DNA from 4 places in the Thalassotalea agariperforans genome. Region 3 is predicted to be linked to each of the others. Evidence: predicted binding sites of a transcription regulator. Region 3 holds the regulator's gene; each other region holds the start of a gene.
The links. The regulator FNR, encoded in region 3, switches genes on or off when oxygen is low (the NO sensors DNR and NnrR bind a similar motif). The targets are predictions, from matches to a motif close to TTGATCTAGATCAA.

Region 1 (5,531 bases), on a different contig from region 3:
ATTTTCATTTTCTATAGGAATACTAATGCTTTGCCCAGCACTTAGTCTGCCTAGTACCTGTTTAATATTTGTCGGCGGTGTCGCTGTTTTGTTTGGAGCTGAATCCAGAGCTTTTTGCACATTTGCCTTGTTAAAATCATCAGGGATCACAACTAAGGTCTCATCAATAACCGCTAGCTCAACCGTACCTTCACTCACAATTACTTGAATAGTATCTTTTAATTTATGAACAGAAAAAGCTGTGCCGATTGCGCGCACAAGCCGATCATTCGCATAAACCTCAAAAGGTCTGGTCGCGTCTTTGGCAACTTCAAAATGAGCTTCACCTTGAATAAGTTTTATGCGGCGAAAGGTCTCCGTATAATCCACATGAATAGTTGTACTACTGTTTAACCATAAAATTGAACCGTCCGCCATGGTATAACTTTTATGCTCGCCCATTTTAGTGTGAAAAACTAAATCATTGCTGTTATCTAAAGGTATCAAAGTAAAGATAACAACCGCGAGTACCCCACTGAATGACAATGAAGGAATAAGCACAGTATTAAACATTTTTTTACCCGGTCGTAGACAAGCTAAAAACCAGTGATATAAAGCACAAAAAGGAAAAAGTAAGCCTGCAAATAAAACAGAAATAAAAGACGGTTTTTTCATTTCTAACGGCAGCATTACCCTAGATAATAAATCCATCTCTCCCCATGATTTCACCATCGACTCAAGACATTCGCGATGAACATCACTCGTTGAGACCCAGGCATTTAGCTCTTCTATCTGTTTTTGAGAAAGCTTCGGTGTATCTTCAAGCAGCAAAACCCACTCGGCAGCCTCTTGATTGATAATGGTTTTATTCGTAAAACCTTTAATGGTTTTGTTCATATAGCCCCTCTTTTTTTAACAGGGATATTTTCTTTTTCATTATAGTTTTCATCATTATATTGAGCGATAGCGTCGTTATAAGCGCACATTCCTCGGGTTATGTAATTGCTTGCTGTACTTGGACTAATATTCATTCTTGCCGCAATATCCTTAGTCGATAGTCCATACACTTTACGCATAATAACCACTTGTCGACATTTATTAGGTAAAGCCGCAATAGCTTCACACATCACGCCAAGCTTTTCTTGGGCTAATACGTTGTTTTCTAAATTATCTAAATCTATCGTCGAATCAACAATATTAATATCTTCAACATATTCATTTAACTGCGTAGACGCCCGTCGAAAGTTAGAAAAAATTAAATTTTTCGCTACTCTAAACATAAAGGATTTGGGCGATTGCACTTCTTTTTCAAGTGATGATTTATAGGTCCGTAAAAAAGTTTCTTGGCAGACATCATCAACATCCTGAGGATTGATAACATAACCAGAAATAAAATATTTTAATGACGATTCAAATCGACTAAAAACACTAAAGAGATTACCTTTCGCGTTTTCTTCATTAGCTGTTTGCTTATTATTATTTTTTTTAAAATTCACAATGTCTCCAATAACACCTCAAGAGTAAGGGCTACCTCTGTACAAAATTATTGCTACGTCACCATAAAACACATTCGGTTTAATTGATAGCTGTAGAGTAGAGCCTTTTATTTTTATTGAGGTTCTACTCTATAGACGCATCAACCAGTGAAAACTACTATAATATTTTCACTTTAATTTTTACAAACAAAACTGGATAGTCATAAAGCTTTGATATCACTATGAATTTTAAAGACATTATCAAATATTAACTGAGCTATTTCAGGTGGCTAATAGCACTTGAATTCACTCTTACCCAGAAACAGCGGAATCACATCGTGATGACGGTTCGTGGTTGAGATAATCAAAATTAAAATACGAAGAAATAAGATAAACAGAAAGATGGGGTGCTAATAGCACTTGAACTCACGCTTACCCAGAAATAGCGGAATCACATTGTGATGACGGTTCGTGGTTGAGATAATCGAAATTAAAATACAACGAAATTAGATGAACAGAAAGATGGGGTGGCTAATGAGACTTGAACCCACGCCTACCCAGAAACAGCGGAATCACATCGTGATGACGGTTCGTGGTTGAGATAATCCAGATTAAAATACAAAGAAATAAGAAAATTAAGAAGATGGGGTGACTAATGGCACTTGAACTCACGCTTACCCAGAAATAGCGGAATCACATCGTGATGACGGTTCGTGGTTAAGATAATCGAAATTAAAATACGAAGAAATAAGATAAACAGAAAGATGGGGTGGCTAATAACACTTGAACTCACGCTTACCCAGAAACAGCGGAATCACATCGTGATGACGGTTCGTGGTTGAGATAATCTAAATTAAAATACAACGAAATAAGATAAACAGAAATATGGGGTGGCTAATGGGACTTGAACCCACGACAACCGGAATCACAATCCGGGGCTCTACCAACTGAGCTATAGCCACCACTGAGGTTTACTAAAATGTTCAAAGGCTTGAACAATGCGCGGATTCTACTGAGTAAATAACGCTTTGGCAAGCCACTTTTAAAAATTTTAGTAATATTTTACAAATTATTATTATTCACAAATTATTTTTAAATCACCCGTGAAAAACGCTGCTGATTAAGATGCTTTTTCAAATAAGCGTCGAAGCTCATGGCAATATTACGGATCAGTAAGCGAGCTTTTGGCGAAACGGCAATCCAATGTTCAGATGTGGTCACTAAATCATCCTTAATAAAGGTATCTAATGATAACAATTCTGCGTGAAAATAGTCATCAAAGTTAATTTGATACCTTTGACTAATCACCTGTTTATCAACAAATAAATTACACATTAAAGCACGAATAACATCGCCCCGAATAAGGTCATCGTTTGATAAACTAATGCCTTGTTCCATGGCTTGTCCGCTTGCTTCTATTTGCTGATAATACTGTTTTAAATCTTTGGTATTTTGGCTAAAGCTATTGCCAATAGCGCTAATCGATGAAACGCCTAAACCTAACAAGTCACAATCACCTTTAGTGGTATAACCTTGAAAATTTCTATGCAAAACACCATTCTTTTGTGCAATTGATAATTCATCATCAGGTTTAGCAAAGTGATCCATACCAATGAAATCATAGCCATTGTTACATAATGTGGTGATCGCTTGCTGCATTAAGGCAAACTTTTCTTGGCTAGTTGGCAACCATTCATCTCGTAATTTGCGTTGTGCAGCAAATCGACTCGGTAAATGGGCGTAACTAAATAATGAAACACGATCAACCGCCATTGCTTGTACATCGGCTAAAGTTTTAGCAAAAGTTTGTTGTGTTTGATGAGGTAAGCCATAAATTAAATCAACATTAATGGAATTAAAACCGGCCTGTTTTGCATGGCTAACCAACTCACTAATAAATGGTGTTGATTGCACTCGGTTAATCGCTTCTTGTACTTTTAAGTCGGTATCTTGCACACCAATGCTTAAGCGGTTAAAACCTAAGCTAGCTAAGTGATCAATCAAGGATAATTCAATTTCACGCGGGTCAATTTCAATGCTAATTTCGTCAACATAGGTAAAATCAAAAGCTTGTTTTAATGTTGCCATTAAACGAGACAATTGTTGCTCGGTTAAAAAACTGGGTGTGCCACCACCAAGGTGTAATTGTTTTATTTGATAATGCTGAAACAACGGCGCACGTTGATTAATTTCTTCAATTAAGTGATCGAGGTAAATATCTGCTTTGCCACGATGACGAGTCACTACTTTATTACAGCCGCAGTAATAACAAAGACTGTGACAAAAAGGAATGTGAATATATAACGACAAGGTTTGGTTGTTTGACTGTTCAATCGCGCTGAGTAATTGCGCTTGCTGAAAATTATCGTCAAATTCTAGCGCCGTTGGGTATGAGGTATAACGCGGTCCGCTAGTATTATACTTGTTTAATAGTTTGGGATTAAATAACTGCTGAACCTGCATAATAACTCCTAAGATTAAGAATCTAGGAGTATAAGATTGTTTCAATAAATGAATATTGATCAGGCGCAACAAACCTTAATTTAGCTCTACTAGCTCAGTAATTTAACTAAGTTACTTTTAAAGGCTATTTATTCTGCACATTGAATGCATTTTGTCGCTGCAGGCTGCGCAATCAAGCGCTGCTTGGCAATTTCATCACCACAAGCTAAGCAAATACCATAATTACCATTTTCAATCCGGCTGATGGCATTTGATAATTGCTGTATTTCTATTTTGGCTTCTGACTCAAGCGCATTGAGTACTTCATCATTTTCACGTTCACCAGCTTGCTCTGTCCAATCACTAGAATGACCTTTAGCAAAATCATGATGAATAGCGTCGATACGCTGTTGTAAAGCGATAATACGTTCAGTAAATTGTGCTTTAAGTTCGTTTAACATCTTGCACCTCTGTATTTTCAATGAAAAGCACAGTGGCAAAAATTAAACTTGTTTTAGCACCGCAAGCCGTTCTTGGCTGTATTGTAGCAATAAGTTTAAATCAGCATTGATGGCATCATATAACGATGCTTCCGCTTTCATACGTTCAACGTCTTGCTTCATTCGTTCTTTTTTCGCGAGTTCTTTACGGGCGTCTAAAATTTGCATGTGCTTTATTTGATTATATAACTCAAATATAGCAGGAAACTGCGCGTCTAGTGATTGGCTCGCTTTTAACGAATCAAGTAAGACACTGATCCGCCAACACCCCTCAGCATATTCACACTGTTCTTCTTTCATTGCTTTGGCAATAATTTGCACACTCGTTAAAATTTTAGCGTCATGTGCATTTTGACCAGCAATTAACGCTTGTTGCGCTTGTGCTTGGCTAATTTTTTGCTGTTTTAATTGCGAGAGTAACTTACCGGCATAAAAAGCTAAGCCAACAATAACAACGACACCCGCCAACAACAAATAAAGCCATAAATCACTACTGTCCATCAACGCTTACAACTCCTCGTCATCAAAATCAGTATCATTAAACTTACGCCATAAATCTTCTTCTGATAACGGCTGTTTGCTGGCCGTTAAAAACTCTTCATCGTCTTCTTCGTCCAAACCTAACTGGCTACTAATTTCTTGGTGACGATCCATCAGTTTGTTGAAATATTCAACCTCAGACTCACTTAATGTAATGTCATCTTCTTGTTTTGCTAGTATTGTTTGTAATTGTTCATCTTCTTCAATGCGAGCTAATTCCTGCATTAAATCTGACTCTGTCGAATCAACCGCGCGCACTTGTGGTATATCCACAACCTTTGGTGCTTTTTGCTTAGGTTGAGTTTTTACCGGCGCTGTTTTAATTAATTCGATAGGTTTTTTACTACCTAAACGCGGATCTTTATTTTGAGCGTTAGTTTGTCCATCAGTTTTGCTTTTAGTGACTTGTCGGGTACCAGGTTTATTACCCGTTTTTTTACGCAAACGCTTTTCTTTTACAATCGCTAAAGCGTCTTTATCTGCTTTACGTACACCACTAGAACCAGTACCTGGTTTTCTAGATTTTTTTGATCGGGTCATTGGAAATGCTCAAAGAAGTTACTTGTGGGGTATTTTACTGCAAACAAAGGTTAAT
Region 2 (5,531 bases), on a different contig from region 3:
AAACCGAGCCATTTATCCATCAATACAACGTCCATCATTAAGTTGGCAATACACACAGAAATAATTCCCAGCATCATAAAAATATTGCTATACGTTGCCCACTTAGCTGCACGTTTTTGCAATTCGCCCTCGGTTTTCATCACCAGCCAAGCTGAGCCAACAAAACAATAACCAGCCGTTACACAAATGCTAGCTAAAATGGCAAAGCTTATACCAATAATGCCATCATCAAAACCGGTAACAAAACGTCCTAGCATATAGCCTTGGCTGAGTGTTGCCAGTAACGAACCAAACTTAAAGGCGAGATCCCATTTGTGTTTTTCTGTGCTTGGCGCTTTGGTTCTAAAATCAAAGGAAACACCACGTAAAATTAAACCCGCTAACATTAAGGCGGTAGGTAAATATAGCGCTTGAAAAATAATGGAATGAGCTTTTGGAAATGCAATCAACAATAAGCCAATTGCAAGCACTAACCAAGTTTCATTGGCATCCCAAAAAGGTCCTATGGAGTAGATCATTTTGTCTCGCTGATTTTGATTCAAGTTACCTGAGCGCTCATCACCGAAAGGAAGTAACACACCAACCCCAAGATCATAACCATCTAAAATGGCATAAACTAAAAATGAAATGCCCATCAAAACAATAAATACTACCGGCAACCAATCATAGCCTTGTGTTAGTTCATTCATTTTGTTGCTCCTAAAGATTCTGACGTTGTGTTGTCGTTGTCAGCCATTTTATTAATGGTTAAGTTCTCAGCTTCTAGTTTTACCGCGCGGTTAGCCATAACAAATAAGGTTTTAATGTAAGCAAATAGTAAAAAAGCATATAGCGATAAGTAGATTGCTAACGAAATACTAATGTTTTCAGGAGGTACTTGCGTTACAGCATCTCTTGTTTTTAAAACACCGGTAACTAAATAAGGTTGTCGGCCAATTTCGGTAACATACCAGCCGGCGAGTGTGGCAATCCAGCCAGAAAAGGTCATTAATACCGCACTTTTTAACAACCAAGTGGGATATTGCTTTTTATAAAATAATTGATAACAAGCAAGGTATGAAAAGAACAACATCAACATCCCCATAGCTAACATGATCCGAAAACTAAAAAATACCGGAGCAACGGGGGGATGCTCCCCCATAAAGTCGTTTAGCCCCTTGATCTCACCATCAAACTCATGAGTTAAAATGAGGCTGGCGATGTTAGGTATAGCAACTTCAGCGTGATTTTTTCGTGCTTTTTCATCAGGTAGTGCAAATAATAAAAGTGGCACGCCTGATTCCGTTTGCCAAACTCCTTCCATAGCTGCTACTTTCGCAGGTTGATGTTTAAAGGTATTTAAACCATGCATATCCCCAACCAATATTTGTATAGGGATTAATATGGCGGCTAATGTTATTGCGAATTTAAAAGCCATTTTAGCGGAGTTTTTCTTATCACCTTTAAGGATTCGGTAAGCTGAGATGCCGGCAATAAAAAATGCTGTAGTTAAGCCTGAAGCTAGTACCATGTGCATTAATCGATAAGGCATAGAAGGATTAAAAATTACTTGCCACCAATCGGTAACATAAGCAACGCCGTCGATCATTTCAAAGCCTGCTGGTGTTTGCATCCAAGAATCTAATGCTAGAATCCAAAAGGCTGATAAGCTGGTACCAATAGCAACTAATAAGGTGGCGATGGTGTGAACACGATTAGAAACACGTTCCATACCAAATAACATAATGGATAAAAATGAAGCCTCTAAAAAGAAGGCTGTCATAACTTCGTAACCAAGTAATGGCCCCGCAATATTGCCAACGGTTTCCATATAGCCAGGCCAGTTAGTGCCAAACTGAAAAGACATGGTAATACCGCTCACAACACCTATTGCAAAGGTTAGGGCAAAAATTCGCACCCAAAAACGATAGATACGTAGCCAATTATCATCGCCAGTTTGATTAAAACGCACTTTAAAAAACAACAGTACCCAACACAAAGCGATGTTGATGGTTGGAAATAAAATATGGAAGCTAATATTGGCGGCAAACTGTATACGCGAAAGTATAAAACTTGTTTCATGTGCTTGTGATAGTGCAATATCTAACATTTTTTGACCCTCGTTCAATATCATAATAACTGAGTAAATCAGTGATTAAATGAACTTGTTATTTATCGGTTCGGCGGTATGTAGTTACGAAAGCCGAAATGGCAATTACTTCATTAATAACTTGTCTTTAACATCTAAAATTTTGCTGATGCCTTCACCTAGTTTTAAGAGAGCAGATAGCTTTTCAGAAGACATGTTTTGTAGCTCATTTGACCACAAGGTGAACATCTCCATTAAGTCATGCATTTCTTTGACACGCTGTTGAGCGTATTCGTCTGTACTATTGGTTGGTTCAGCCATGAGGGCATCGCGCATTGTTGTCAATGTTGGATCAAGTTCTCGTTTACGACGCTCTATTACCAAAGTGCGGGCAATTTCCCAAATATCTTCAGGGGCCGTGAAATACTCTTTGCGATCTCCTTGAATATGTTGAAGCTTGATTAAATTCCAAGCTTTTAATTCTTTTAAGCCCATGCTGACATTTGAACGTGAAATTTGCAGGGCATCACTAATTTGATCAGCATTGAGTGGAGCTTCGGTTAGCACAATTAATGCGTACATTTGTCCTAACGTTCGATTTAACCCCCAGCGCGAGCCCATTTCACCAAAATGTAAAATAAGCGATTGAGTCATAGGTGTAACTTTCATTTTCTGTCTCTTTTGAATTTTCAGTAATTACTGAAAATTGTAAAACTTTCTTGATTTATGTCAAGTTTTATTCATGTGAGTTGAGTTAGGGAGAAAGTTTTTTAACTTGAACGCAGGATAAAAAATTATCATAACAATATGAAATACAGATGGTTTTGATGTTTTTTATTCTGGAGTGATGTTTTTCTTAGGATAAGGAAAATTTGAGCGCCAATAGTGAGCCTCAGTTTTGATTCAAACACCGTTCTACTTTATACGGAATGGTATTCCCCATCCAAGGGTGGCGTATTGCAATTAAATTAAGCTTGTGATTTTGTTGTGCGTAGGAAAAATAAATCATGGCAAGGCGCTTGATTTAGCAATAGCTGGTTACTGGGATTGAAAGCAACGCAGCCATGGAATATTGTAACCCGCACAAGAGGGCAATAATTTAATGAAATTGGTATTACATATCAACAAAGACGATTTGCTCTCCACCCATAGCTTTCGCTTTCATCAAGCCTTTATCGGCTCGGATATGTAAGGCACGAATGCCGGTATCATTTTTTTGTAAGGTGGTTACTGAAATACAAAGTTTTAGCTCAATTTGCTGACCATTAACTTGCAAACCATGGTCACGAATATAGTGATAAATTTTTTCTACTAAGTGTTTTATGCTTACGCAATCGCGATTAGGTACTGCGATATAAAGTAAGTCGTTATTAATGGTAGAGACAATATCAGATGAACTGACTAAGGCTTTTAAGATGTGGTTTAACTTGTTTTTAATATCAACAATAAAATAATTATCGAAGTGACTTTTTAATTCATCAAAATTTTCAATATCAACGTAGATCAGTGAAAAGTCAGAATTTAGTTCCTGTGCATTTTTTAGCATTTGCTCAACAGTAAGGGCGTGTTCATTAGAGCTTAACGAATTGGATATATCTGATTTATTGGCTAAATAATAAAGTTCTTGCTGTATTTGTTCGATATGATCTAAGTGTTTTTCCATTTGACCGGTATAAGCTGACATTACTAAAATGAGTACTAAAAAACTAATTAAAATACTTAAAATAGACTCGGCATTTAAATTACTTTCAAAATAAAAGCCCGCAACGGCAATAAAAACAAAAGAGCAATAGCCGTACAAATTTCCATATTTTTTACCAACAAATATAAAAGAAATCATGGTTGAAAGAAAGAACCAGATTGCACGGAAAGCGTCATTATCAGCAAAGAGTAGTGCGGTAATAGAAGTAATAAAACAAAACAGCAAAAAATAATGAGAAGCACAAGTTAAACTCATTTTTCTATGTTTAAATAAAAAATAAGCGGGCAATACAAAAGCGGCGTGCAAATAATTATTTATACGCTGTACATCACCAATATAATTGATTTTTAAGGTGTCTAAGATAGCAAAAAATAAGGTGAATATTACTGAGATTATCATGATACGACCAAGAATAAGTGCTTTAAACTGCTTATTTTGGACGTGACTGTTAGTGGTAATAATTTCTGAACGCATATCGACTATATCATTTATATGAATTTTTTTATTGTTATAAAAAAAGCCCCTTAAAGCTTATTCATTTAAACAGCTAAGGGGCTTTAATAGATAGTACAATACCACTTTTTTCGTAGTTTGGCTTGTTATTCTTGCTCGGCTAACATTTTCTCTAAATAATGAATGTTAGCACCGCCATCAACAAAGCCTTTATCGTTTAAGATATCTTTGTGCAATGCAATATTGGTTTTGATACCGTCAATTACTAATTCATCAAGCGCATTTTTCATGCGAGCGATGGCTACTTCACGACTTTCACCGTAAGTAATTAACTTACCGATCATTGAGTCGTAATGTGGCGGAACTGAATAGTCGGTATAAATATGAGAATCCCAACGAACGCCCATACCACCAGCAGGGTGGAAACGGGTGATTTTTCCTGGCGAAGGAATAAAAGTACGAGGATCTTCAGCGTTAATACGACATTCAATTGCATGACCTTTAACGTCAATGTCTGATTGCTTGATGGTTAATTTCATGCCAGAAGCAACACGAAGTTGTTCTTTGATTAAATCAACACCCGTGATCATTTCAGTTACCGGATGCTCTACTTGAATACGGGTATTCATTTCAATGAAATAAAACTCACCATTTTCAAATAAAAATTCAAAGGTACCAGCACCACGGTAATTAATTTTATTACACGCATTACAACAACGTTCACCAATTTCAGCACGTAATTCAGGTGTAATACCTGGTGCAGGTGCTTCTTCAACAACTTTTTGATGACGACGTTGCATTGAACAGTCACGCTCAGCTAAATGAATAGCATTACCTTGACCATCAGCAAGTACTTGTATTTCAACGTGACGAGGATTTTCAAGGAATTTTTCCATGTAAACCATGTCGTTATTGAAGGTTGAACGGGCTTCATTTTTGGTTAATTGGATCGCGTTAATAAGTTCGCTTTCTTCACGAACAACACGCATACCACGACCACCACCGCCACCAGAGGCTTTAATGATCACGGGATAACCAATACGACGACCATGTGCAATATTAGCAGCATCATCATCAGTTAATGGCCCGTCAGAACCTGGTACACACGGTACACCAGCTTCTTTCATAGCTTTGATCGCTGAAACTTTATCACCCATCAAGCGGATGCTTTCGGCTTTTGGCCCAATAAAAGCAAAACCTGAATTTTCAACCTGTTCGGCAAAGTCGGCATTTTCAGCTAAGAAGCCATAACCAGGATGAATAGCTGACGCATTAGTCACTTCAGCTGCGGTAATAATACGCGGAATA
Region 3 (5,531 bases):
ATTCAATAACATCTTCGGGTAAGCCTTCTCTAACATGGGTGTTGTCAAGGTCAAAGTTAAAACTTAAAGCATGTTCTCTCATGGCGTCGGTATGATGTGCTTTCATGTTATGACTATATTCAATAGCATTAAACTCAGGGATTTCTATGGCAATATTAACTGGGGTACCAGGGTAAGCGTTAACCAAATGAGCATTAGCATTAATTAATTCCGCTAAATGCACCGCTTCTTCGGTAAGTTTTTTATTAAGGGAAATATGTTCTTCCTCTTCGTTACCTACATTAACAGCCGCTAAAATATTACCATTTTCTGGCCATAGATGATCTTTTACTAATAATACAGGACAAGGGCATTTACGCAGAATATGCCAATCGGTGGGGGTAAAAATAACCGATTTTAATTTGTCATGGTGATGAGTACCTTTAACCACCAGATCAAAGTTATGTGCTAATACTTCTTGAATAATGGCTTCAAAAGGTCGGTTATGCCAAACAACTTTGGTTTTTATATTTAAGTTATCGGCTAAATAATTATCTTCTGGTTGCGTGATTAATTCTTTTAGCCAATTTTCTCTACTTTTGATCACTGACTCACGCATATTTTCGCGTTCTTCATGCGACAACATGGTGGTCATTTCGTAGGAAAAATCAAAAATAGTTAAAAATACGGTGATATTGGCTTGTGTTTTTTTACCTAAGGTAATGGCACGTTTTAACGCTTTTTGTTCTTCATCGTTGGGGTCAACAACGACTAGAATGTTTTGATATTTTTCCATGATTGGCCTCGTTATTTGTCGTTAACTTGCGCTTATGATAATCATTTATTTAATACTATTAGCTAACTTGCCAAGTTTAGGCTAGTTAATATTAAACAATGAAAATCAATTCAATGCTTTAACAAAGTTTAGTTCAAGAACGGCAAAATATCGAAGATATGGCGGGGTTTATACTTAGAAAATGACAAGGAGTTCCCTTAATGCATAAGTTGTCACTAAGTCATTAAGGGAGGAATAAAAAACTATACTTCACCTAGTGTTTTAAGTTCTTCTAAATTATTGATCGTTATGAATTTTCCATTAACATTTAATAAACCTTGTTTATCAAATCGATTTAATAACCGGCTAATGGTTTCTACTGTTAGTCCTAAATAGTTCCCAATATCACCACGTGTCATTGCTAATCTGAATTCATTTGGGGATAAATTACGGGTTTTATAACGAGTACTAAGCATGACAATAAAAGTGGCTAGTCGTTGTTCGGCATTTTTACGATTAAGCAGTGATAACATGTCTTGATCGGTTTTTATTTCTGCACTCATTAGTTTTAAAATTTGTTTACGCAGCTTAGGCATAGTGGCTGATAAGTTATCAAGCGTGTCGTATGGAATTTCACATACCATTGAGGTTTCTAATGCTTGTGCAAAACTTGCATGTTCTGATTGGGCAATTGCGTCAAATCCTAATAAGTCGCCAGGTAAATGAAAACCTGTGATTTGTTCTTCGCCTTGCGCATTAATTGTATAGGTTTTAAAGGTACCGGTACGAATAGCAAACAATGAATGTAGTGCTTCACCATCACTATATATTTTGTCATTTTTATGAACAGGGCGCTTACGATCTATGATTAAATCAAGTTGATCAAGCTCTTGTGCATCTAAAGAATAAGGTAAACATAATTCACTTAAACTACAGCTTTGGCAATGGATATGTTGTCGTCCCGGACATTGATTTGTTTGCATATTTATATCCTCAATAATGTTAAGGCTATTCTATGCAATGCTTTTAATAGATGCAATTGAGTTTAAAGAATTATTAGTTGATAAATTCCAAAGAGAATTAAAGAGATAGCCGATAATTTTTTAAATAACGGGTTGAGCAATAAACTTTTAAAGGAATGTATGCCAAACGATAATGCGATCAGGGCTGGTAATGTACCTAAACCAAAAAAGCACATGATAAGGGCACCTGTGATTGCATCACCACTGGCTAATGACCAAGTTAAGGTGGAATAAACTAAGCCACAAGGTAACCAGCCCCATAACATACCTAAAGCCAGCGCTTTGCGTTTGTTATTAACTGGAATAATTTTTTTACTTAGGGGGGATAGTTTTTGCCAAATACCACGACCTGCTTTTTCAACATAACTTAAGCCCATAAACCATTGGCCAAGATACAAACCCAATAATATTAAAAAAATCGCAGCCACGAAGCGTAAAACATAAAGAGGAAAACCGACGCTATGAATAGCGATGGAACTACTTAAGGCGACAATAAAACCGATAAAACTATAAGAAAAAATACGGCCAAAGTGATAAAAAATTACTAACCAAAATTTACGGTTATTTTGCTGTTTTTGCTCGATAGCACTGGTTAACATGGTGGTTATGCCACCACACATACCTAAGCAGTGACCACTACCGAATAAACCAATGATAAAAGCAGAGAGTAAATCAATCGACATTGTGATCTACAGCGTCACTTATTTTGTTATTTTTAGCCATTGATTTTGTTGTTGCAGAAGGTGCATCTGTTGGCTGTGGTTTTCTATCGGAGCTGTTTACGGTTTTTGGGTTTTGCTGCTCTGCTGTTTTTTCATCATCATATAAAATACTCATACCTTGTTTTTCGAGATCGGTAAATTGTTCGGTTTTAACCGCCCAAAAAAATAAATAAATACCAATAATAGTAAGAATTATCGCGATAGGGATCAAAACATAAATGATGGTCATTTTTTCAATAGCCTTAAAGAATTTGTGACAACTAAAATTGAACTGGCTGACATACCAATAACGGCTAAATACGGAGTAATGTAGCCCATCATCGCAAGCGGTAAAACAATGGCATTGTATGAAAAAGCCCAGCAATAATTTTGAATGATAATGCGTTTTGTTTTATCACCCACTTTTAAACAAGTGAGTAGTGAGGTTAACTGGTTATTCAATAAAATAACATCAGCGCCATTTTTAGCAATATCAGTACCATTGCCCATTGCAAATGATATATGTGCCGCGCTAAATACTGGCGTATCGTTAACACCATCGCCAACCATAGCAATAGGTTGATTAATCTTTTGGATCAGCGCCATTTTTTGTTTTGCTGATAATCCGGCATGGATAGCTGTCATAGGTAATGATTGCGCTAATTTTTGGCATGCATGTTCGCTGTCACCAGAAACCATGTATAAACTTTGTTTCATAGTTTTTAAAGTGGTTAATACTGCATTGGCATCTTCACGTAACTTATCTTGTAAATAAAATACCGCGATTGCTTGCTCGTTTTTCATTAACACACACTGCGCTTCATGATGGCGACTTAGGTTTTCATCACTTAATAACCAGCTGACTTTACCGATGACATAACTGTCTTGATTAATATTGCCGGATACACCTTTACCTGAATGTACGGTAAGATTTTTGCATTGAATATTGTGATCACGATAAACCGAAAAAGCTTTGGCTATTGGATGCTCAGAAGCTGATTCTAACGCAGCAGCAATGGTTAATACTTCTGCTTCATTAATATCTTTGGTTAATATGGTAACTTGTTCGATACTAAACTGACCTGTTGTTAAGGTACCGGTTTTATCAAAAGCAATAGCGGTTATTTGTGGCAAGGTTTCTAAAACATGGCCAGATTTTATCATGATGCCCGCTTTATTAAGCCGAGTGGTTGCACAAGTTAGTGCTGTAGGTGTGGCTAATGACAGAGCACAAGGGCAGGTTGCCACTAAAATAGATAAGGTGATCCAAAATGCTTCTTCAGGTTGATGATTAAGCCAATAAATTGCAGAGCCACTGGCACATAATAGAATGAGCGCCACAAAATATTGAGCTATTTTATCTGATAATACCGCTAATTGAGGTTTATAGTTTTGAGACTTCTCACTTAACCGGATAAGCTGACTTAAAAAACTATCACGGATACTTTTATTAACCTCTATCAGCAAGTTGCTATCGCCATTGATGGTACCGGCAAATACTTTATCACCAAGTGATTTTGTAATTGGTAATTGTTCTCCGGTTAACATCGCTTCATTCAGTTGGCTTTTACCTTGAATGATAAAACCATCGGCGGGAATAGTTTCGCCGGGCTTGATAATAACTTGATCTTTAGTTTGTAACTTTTTGGCCGCAATAATTGTTTCTTTGCCTTCTTGCCAAAGCGTTGCCACCATTGGCATGAGCTTTAATAAATTTGCCGATACTTGTGCGGCTCGAGAGCGAGCTCTAAATTCAAGAAATTTACCTATTAGCAATAAAAACGTAAACATGGCAACCGATTCAAAATACACTTCACCTTGTTGGCTGATCGTTGCCCAACAGCTGGCACTAAACGCTAAGATAATGGCGATAGAAACGGGTACATCCATAGACAAGCGTTTTGCTTTTAGTGCTTTATATGCACCGACATAAAAAGGAAAAGCTCCATAAAGAATGATCGGGGTTGCCAGCAACATGCTAATACCACGTAGGTACACTAAATGATGTTCGTCCATGCCTGAAAAAGCACCAAAATATAAACCTATTGCTATCATCATCACTTGCATCATTAAAATGCCCGAAATACCAAGGCGTTTGATGAAGTTTTTGCTCTGAGTTTGATTTATTTGCTCGGCTTCATTTGCTTTAAAAGGTAGTGCTTGATAACCAATTTTTTCAATGGCGTTAACAATTTCACTTAATTGAATTTTATCTTTTAACCATTTTACCGTTGCTCGTTGGCTAGTCGCATTGACCTCAATTGAGATGATCGCAGGGTTAGGGGTGATCTGTTGTTCAATTAACCAGGCACAAGCTGCGCAGCTAATACCATCAATCGTTAAAATGGTTTCTTTAAATTCACCATCACTGTGGGTAAATTCACTTTGTAATTCATCGTCATCTAATAAACTATGTTGGTTAAGTTGCTCAGGAATTAACGATGCAGATTTTTGCGCCGGTTCGGTTCTAAATTTATAATAATCGGTTAATTGATTATCAACAATGGTTTGTGCCACTGCTTGGCAGCCAATACAACACATGGGTTGTTCGGTATTGTTAATAACAACACTAGCATGGAAATTTGTGGGGACAGGCTCCCCACAATGAAAACACAATAACGGCATTAGTTTGCTTGAATAGGATCAGGAATGATGTCGATAAAATTAGATTGAGGTAATGAAATCACATTTTCAATTTTCCATGTGTTTTCAAATGACGATAAGGTAATTCGCCACTTTCCATCAATATTCTGTTCAATATGATGACGGAATAAACCATTACCATCTTGAGTTAATGCTAAGTAAAAGTCTTTATCAGCTAAGGTCGGATGAAAAAAGCTAACATTTAAAATAGGAAATTCTTTTTCAATACCCGTAGGTTTAATTATTAAGGTATTGTTTTGAAAGCTTAAGGCAAATTTCATCCCTAATTTTTGTGCATGTTTAATCTTGGTTAATTCTTGATTAATCGCTTTGCCTTTTTTGTAATAATCGCCAACAACTAGCGGATCTGGCTCATCATTCGCAATGATGAAAGTTGCAATACCAGCAACA
Region 4 (5,531 bases), on a different contig from region 3:
TTAGCGTGGCCACTTCATCAGCTATCGAAATAGTAGACATGAAAGCTAGCAATAAAATTGAGATAAGCTGTTTAGCGTATATTTTCATGATCATGTCCTTTTATTAAACTTTAACTATTTTGACTGCACATTTTTTGAAGTCAGTTTGTTTTGATAAGGGGTCGGTTGCATCTAAGGTCACTTTATTAACCAAACGACTCGCGTCAAACCAAGGCATAAACACTAAACCAATTGGCGGCTTATTTCGGCCACGAGTTTCAATGCGTGTTTCTACTTCACCACGACGTGAAACAATTTTTACTAAATCACCTCTACGCATACCACGTGATCTGGCATCGTCAGGATGCATATAAACAAGCGCATCAGGAATGGCTTTATAAAGCTCAGGTACACGTTGGGTCATGGAACCTGAATGCCAATGTTCTAATACTCGACCGGTTGATAACCATAAGTCATATTCATTATCAGGAAACTCTGCTGCGGGTTCATATGGCAGGGCATAGATCACCGCACGGCCATCAGGTTTACCATAAAACTCAAAATCTTTACCTTTACCAACATAAGGATCTGAGCCTTCTTTATAACGCCACAGTGTTTCTTTGCCATCAACTACAGGCCAACGTAAACCTCGCTCTTGATGATATCTGTCATAAGGTGCTAAATCATGACCATGGCCACGACCAAAACTGGCGTACTCTTCAAATAATCCTTTTTGAATGTAAAAGCCAAAATCACGAGCATCATGATTTAAGCGATCTTGCGGGATTTCATTTAATGAATATTTATTAACATTGCCATTTTGATAAAGAATGTCATATAAGGTTTTACCGCGGTAAGCAGGGTTAGCGTCGACAAAGGCTTCATCCCATGCTTCTTCCACTTTAAAACGCTTTGAAAACTCAACCAGTTGCCACAAATCTGATTTAGCGCCTTGAGGAGCTTCAACCATTTGGTACCAAGATTGGGTTCGACGTTCAGCATTACCATAAACGCCTTCTTTTTCTACCCACATGGCGGTAGGTAAAATTAGATCGGCAGCTTGTGCGGTTACTGTTGGGTATGGGTCTGATACAACAACAAAGTTTTTAGGATTACGGTAACCCGGTAAACCTTCTTGCATCATGTTTGCGGCTGCTTGCATGTTGTTATTACATTGCACCCAGTAGAAGTTGAGCTCACCATCTTTTAATTTACGGTTTTGCAGTACGGCATGATAACCTGGTTTATCTGGAATCGTACCCGCGGGTAATTTCCAAGTTTTTTCAGCCATTTCACGATGTTTGGGGTTGGTTACTACCATGTCTGCCGGTAAGCGATGTGAAAATGTACCTACTTCACGAGCTGTACCACAGGCAGAAGGCTGACCGGTTAATGAAAATGGGCTGTTGCCAGGTGTTGATATTTTTCCTGTTAATAAGTGAATGTTATAAATAAGATTGTTTGCCCACACACCACGGGTATGCTGATTAAAACCCATAGTCCAGAATGAACATACTTTTCTATTAGGATCTGCGTACAGTTCAGCGAGTTCGATTAATTTCTTTTCAGAGACCCCTGAAATATTGGCGGCATATTCGGCAGTATAGGTACTAACAAATTTAGCGTATTCTTTAAAGTTGATCGGTTTTGAACTACCTGCACTGGCATTATTATTTTTGGCTTTTTGTTCTAAAGGATGCTCAGGACGTAAGCCATAGCCAATATCAGTTTGGCCTAATCGGAAGTTGGTATGTTTATTAACAAAATCTTTATTAACCCGATCGGTTTGAATTATATAGTTAGCAATAAAGTTTAATATTGCTAAATCTGTTTGTGGCGTGAAAATCATGCCATTGTCAGCTAAATCAAAACTACGATGTTCATAGGTTGATAATACCGCCACCTTCACATGAGGCGAGCTTAAACGACGGTCGGTAATACGAGTCCATAAAATTGGGTGCATTTCTGCCATGTTTGAGCCCCAAAGTACCATGGCATCAGTGGCTTCAATATCATCGTAACAGCCCATTGGTTCGTCGATACCAAAAGTACGCATAAAACCACCAACAGCCGAAGCCATACAGTGACGAGCATTTGGGTCGATATTGTTACTTCTAAAGCCTGCTTTCATTAGTTTGACTGCAGCGTAGCCTTCTTGCACTGTCCATTGGCCTGAGCCAAACATGCCAACAGCGGTTGGGCCTTTTTCTTTTAACGTTGCTTTGGCTTTTTCAGCCATAATATCAAAGGCTTGATCCCAAGATATTGGAGAAAATTCCCCGTTCTTGTCAAACTTGCCATTTTTCATTCTAAGTAGAGGAGTAGTTAAACGGTCTTTTCCGTACATGATTTTTGATAGAAAATAGCCTTTAACGCAGTTTAAGCCTTTGTTAACTGGTGAATTAATATCGCCATGGGTAGCAACGACTTTACCGTCCATCACACCGACATTGACACTACAACCCGTACCACAAAAGCGGCATGGTGCTTTATCCCATTTTAATTTGGTTAAATCACTACTAGTGATCAAATTAGTGGCATTTACGGGTACTGAAACTCCGGCAACGGCAGCAGCAGCGGCAACGGCATTGGCCTTGATAAATTCTCTACGATTAATGGTCATAGCGCATCCTTATAAGATGTTTGCTGTTCATCTAAAAATTGATGGTAAATAGGAGACAGTGTTAAAACGTCACCGTGTTGTTTAATGATGTCGGTTTGATTGGCGATAGCTTTTTGTGAATCACCCTCTGCGGTAAATACAACTTTGCCTTCAGGACTCACCGCATGTACTTCTAAACCTGCTTGTTGAGTAATAAAGTCACTTAATGCTGCCGTTTTTTCCGGCAGGGCGTGGGCAATAAAACTCGCAACATGGTACTCAGTTGTGTTCATTGGATATGATCTCTAGTTGAAAGCTAATGGCATCTTGTGGGCAAATAGAGACACATGCGCCACATTGATTACAATCACTTAAGTTTAATTTTGGCTCAGGAATTGAGCTGGTTTGATAACTAAAGGTGATTGCCTTAGTGTCGCAAACGTCTTTGCAGCTTTGGCAATAAATTTGATTTTTAGCTAAACATTTATTGTCTATTTCAAAATCACCAGGCCAAGGAAGATCTGTCTGCTCAGTTTTAAAAATTGGCTTGCTGCAAGCGTCTACACATTTACGACAGAAGGTGCATTCGTCTTGATCAAAATCAACAAAGGGATAACCTTGACTATCACGTTTAATAATTTGTTGTTCACAAGCATTAATACAAGCATTGCATTGTGTACAGCCAGCCAAAAAAGCTGATTCTTCAATAGCCCAAGGTAGCCTAGGTAAATGCTGTTGTTTGATGGCACCACGCATAAAACTGCGCCTTGTTAAGTTCACCACGTTACTCATGATTAGCTTCCTGGCGGTCCTAATAAAATTTGGCTTATCCAAACAATAAAACCAAAACCGCCAACAAGAATGACGGAGAGAATAGGGGCTAGAAATACTGTTAAGAAAATAAAAGTATTTCGTTCTGATTGTTTACTGTTTTGCTCTTTTTGTGTTGTCGGAGTGTCCATAAATCCTCACGATTATTCACTTTGTTGTATTTGTACCTTGTTTTTAGCTTTATCTTGTTGATTAAGATCAAGTTATTGAAAGGTTGATTTCATCTATTTCAGAAAATGTTTATTTCAGCTTGGTTTTTATTTTTAGTACAGCTTGGTAGACTTAGCAAATATTTGGCAAGTGGTTGACTCTGTGAACAAAATAATTCTGCAATATCAACAAGCGTTATTAGCAAAGCAACATCGTGGGGTGGTGTTATTAGTTGGCGATGAATGCTGGTATGCAGACGTTATTAAGCAGTGGTTTATTGCTCAGCATACTGAGTTGGTTAACTCGAAAAAAACAATTTACTGTTATGCCGAGCCAACAACAGACATTTTTAAACAATTATTGACAACACATGTGGATAATAAAAACTTTCGGCAATATTTAGGTACTGAAGCAAGCAGTTTTATTTATGCTAGTGATGATATTCAGCCCGATGTTTTTTCAGCGTTAGCCGGTACTGTCGTTGCTGGTGGTTTGTTGTTTATTTGTTGGCACACTTTACCGGATGAACAAAGTCATGTGTATTTGCAGCGCTTTTATCGTCAGTTACAACAAACGCAGGTGTTATTAACTTACCAACAACATGAAAATGAGTTTTCACTTGAACAACAAGCAACAAGGTTATTATCAACAATAGCCTCAGTAAATTTACCTACCGTAACCGAAAACTTTCCTTATGGTTGTTTAACCAATCAGCAAGTGCAGGCAGTTGATGCGATTATTAACGTGGTTACAGGTCATCGTAATCGCCCGTTAATTTTGACTGCAGATCGTGGCCGGGGTAAAACGACGGCGCTTGCTTTAGCGTGTGTTGAGTTATTAAATTCAGTTAAACGGCCGTTAACTATTTTGATTACAGCGTCAAATATTGGTGCCGTAGATGGCTTTTTTCTGACGATCACGAAACTTCTCGCTGTTAAACGGGTTAATAAACAAACGTTACAATATCAGCAGTCTAGTATTCGTTTTTTGCCTATCGACGTGATTTTAGCGGATAAGCCAGCCGCTGATTTGTTGTTAGTTGATGAAGCCGCTGCTATTCCTTTGTATTTGTTGAATGCTTTATTTAGCTACTATCATCGTTTAGTTTTTTCTTCAACTTTACATGGCTATGAAGGTGCAGGGCGAGGTTTTGCGTTAAAATTTAATACCATATTGGCAGATAAAAATTTGCTAGCCAAACAGCTAACGCTTGTTGAGCCTATCCGCTGGGCGAAAAATGATCCATTGGAGCAGTTTGTTTTTGATGCTTGTTTGTTAAATGCTAATTTAACACCTTTAACTTCGTTAAATTATCAGACTAAGCCTGCGATGAATGATCAGCTAAAATATCACGAATATTTACCTGCGGATCTATTAGCGGATGAAAAGTTATTAAGACAACTTTTTGCGGTGTTAGTAACGGCACATTATCAAACCTCACCGAATGATTTGTTGTTATTGTTAAATCACCCTCAGTTAAAATTACGGGTAGTTAGCCATCAAGTAAGAGATAAAAAGGAAGTGCTTGCGGTTGCGTTAATTATGGCTGAAGGCATATTAGGGCAAGAGCATGGCGACAACATTGAAGAAAAAATTCGACAAGGTCAACGGCGTTTAAAAGATCAATTTTTACCGCAATCGTTAATTGCTCATTGTGGCGCAGAGCAAGCTTTTGATTATAGTTATTGGCGTATTATGCGCATTGCAGTGCATCCTCAACAACAAAATCAAGGGCTTGGTCAATATTTGTTAACTTGCCTTGAGCAAGAAGCAAGAGCAAACAAAATTGATGTTTTAGGCACTAGCTTTGCGTTAAATAAAACTTTACTGAATTTTTGGCAAAAGCGAAATTGGCAAATGGTGCGCATTGGCTTTACGAAAGATCATGCCAGTGGCGAGCATTCTGGTTTGTTAATAAAAGCGCTAACAGCTAGAGCCGAAGCGTTTATTCTGCCGTTAGTAAGTGAGT

Region 1: hemN (oxygen-independent coproporphyrinogen III oxidase) is a predicted target of FNR. The motif match lies at 3,973-3,986, and genes of this name have one in related genera.
Region 2: ACSLUO_RS01295 (GbsR/MarR family transcriptional regulator) is a predicted target of FNR. The motif match lies at 2,788-2,801, and genes of this name have one in related genera.
Region 4: napE (periplasmic nitrate reductase, NapE protein) is a predicted target of FNR. The motif match lies at 3,601-3,614, and genes of this name have one in related genera.

The regions. Positions count from the first base shown of each region.
Region 1 covers NZ_JBQMWH010000017.1:27,917-33,447, reverse strand. Annotated here, with positions in the region: gene ACSLUO_RS15985 (FecR family protein) at 1-876, opposite strand, end outside; gene ACSLUO_RS15980 (RNA polymerase sigma factor) at 873-1,475, opposite strand; tRNA gene ACSLUO_RS15975 (tRNA-His) at 2,341-2,416, opposite strand; gene hemN (oxygen-independent coproporphyrinogen III oxidase) at 2,547-3,917, opposite strand; gene ACSLUO_RS15965 (TraR/DksA family transcriptional regulator) at 4,046-4,357, opposite strand; gene ACSLUO_RS15960 (DUF2489 domain-containing protein) at 4,400-4,897, opposite strand; gene yihI (Der GTPase-activating protein YihI) at 4,904-5,476, opposite strand.
Region 2 covers NZ_JBQMWH010000001.1:276,199-281,729, forward strand. Annotated here, with positions in the region: gene cydB (cytochrome d ubiquinol oxidase subunit II) at 1-689, opposite strand, end outside; gene ACSLUO_RS01290 (cytochrome ubiquinol oxidase subunit I) at 686-2,089, opposite strand; gene ACSLUO_RS01295 (GbsR/MarR family transcriptional regulator) at 2,195-2,737, opposite strand; gene ACSLUO_RS01300 (GGDEF domain-containing protein) at 3,183-4,244, opposite strand; gene accC (acetyl-CoA carboxylase biotin carboxylase subunit) at 4,370-5,531, opposite strand, start outside.
Region 3 covers NZ_JBQMWH010000016.1:24,772-30,302, forward strand. Annotated here, with positions in the region: gene uspE (universal stress protein UspE) at 1-775, opposite strand, end outside; gene ACSLUO_RS15630 (fumarate/nitrate reduction transcriptional regulator Fnr) at 1,018-1,737, opposite strand; gene ACSLUO_RS15635 (sulfite exporter TauE/SafE family protein) at 1,800-2,459, opposite strand; gene ccoS (cbb3-type cytochrome oxidase assembly protein CcoS) at 2,449-2,727, opposite strand; gene ACSLUO_RS15645 (heavy metal translocating P-type ATPase) at 2,724-5,102, opposite strand; gene ACSLUO_RS15650 (FixH family protein) at 5,102-5,531, opposite strand, start outside.
Region 4 covers NZ_JBQMWH010000003.1:350,601-356,131, forward strand. Annotated here, with positions in the region: gene ACSLUO_RS06850 (nitrate reductase cytochrome c-type subunit) at 1-82, opposite strand, end outside; gene napA (nitrate reductase catalytic subunit NapA) at 104-2,602, opposite strand; gene ACSLUO_RS06860 (chaperone NapD) at 2,599-2,874, opposite strand; gene napF (ferredoxin-type protein NapF) at 2,861-3,373, opposite strand; gene napE (periplasmic nitrate reductase, NapE protein) at 3,376-3,543, opposite strand; gene ACSLUO_RS06875 (GNAT family N-acetyltransferase) at 3,725-5,531, shown strand, end outside.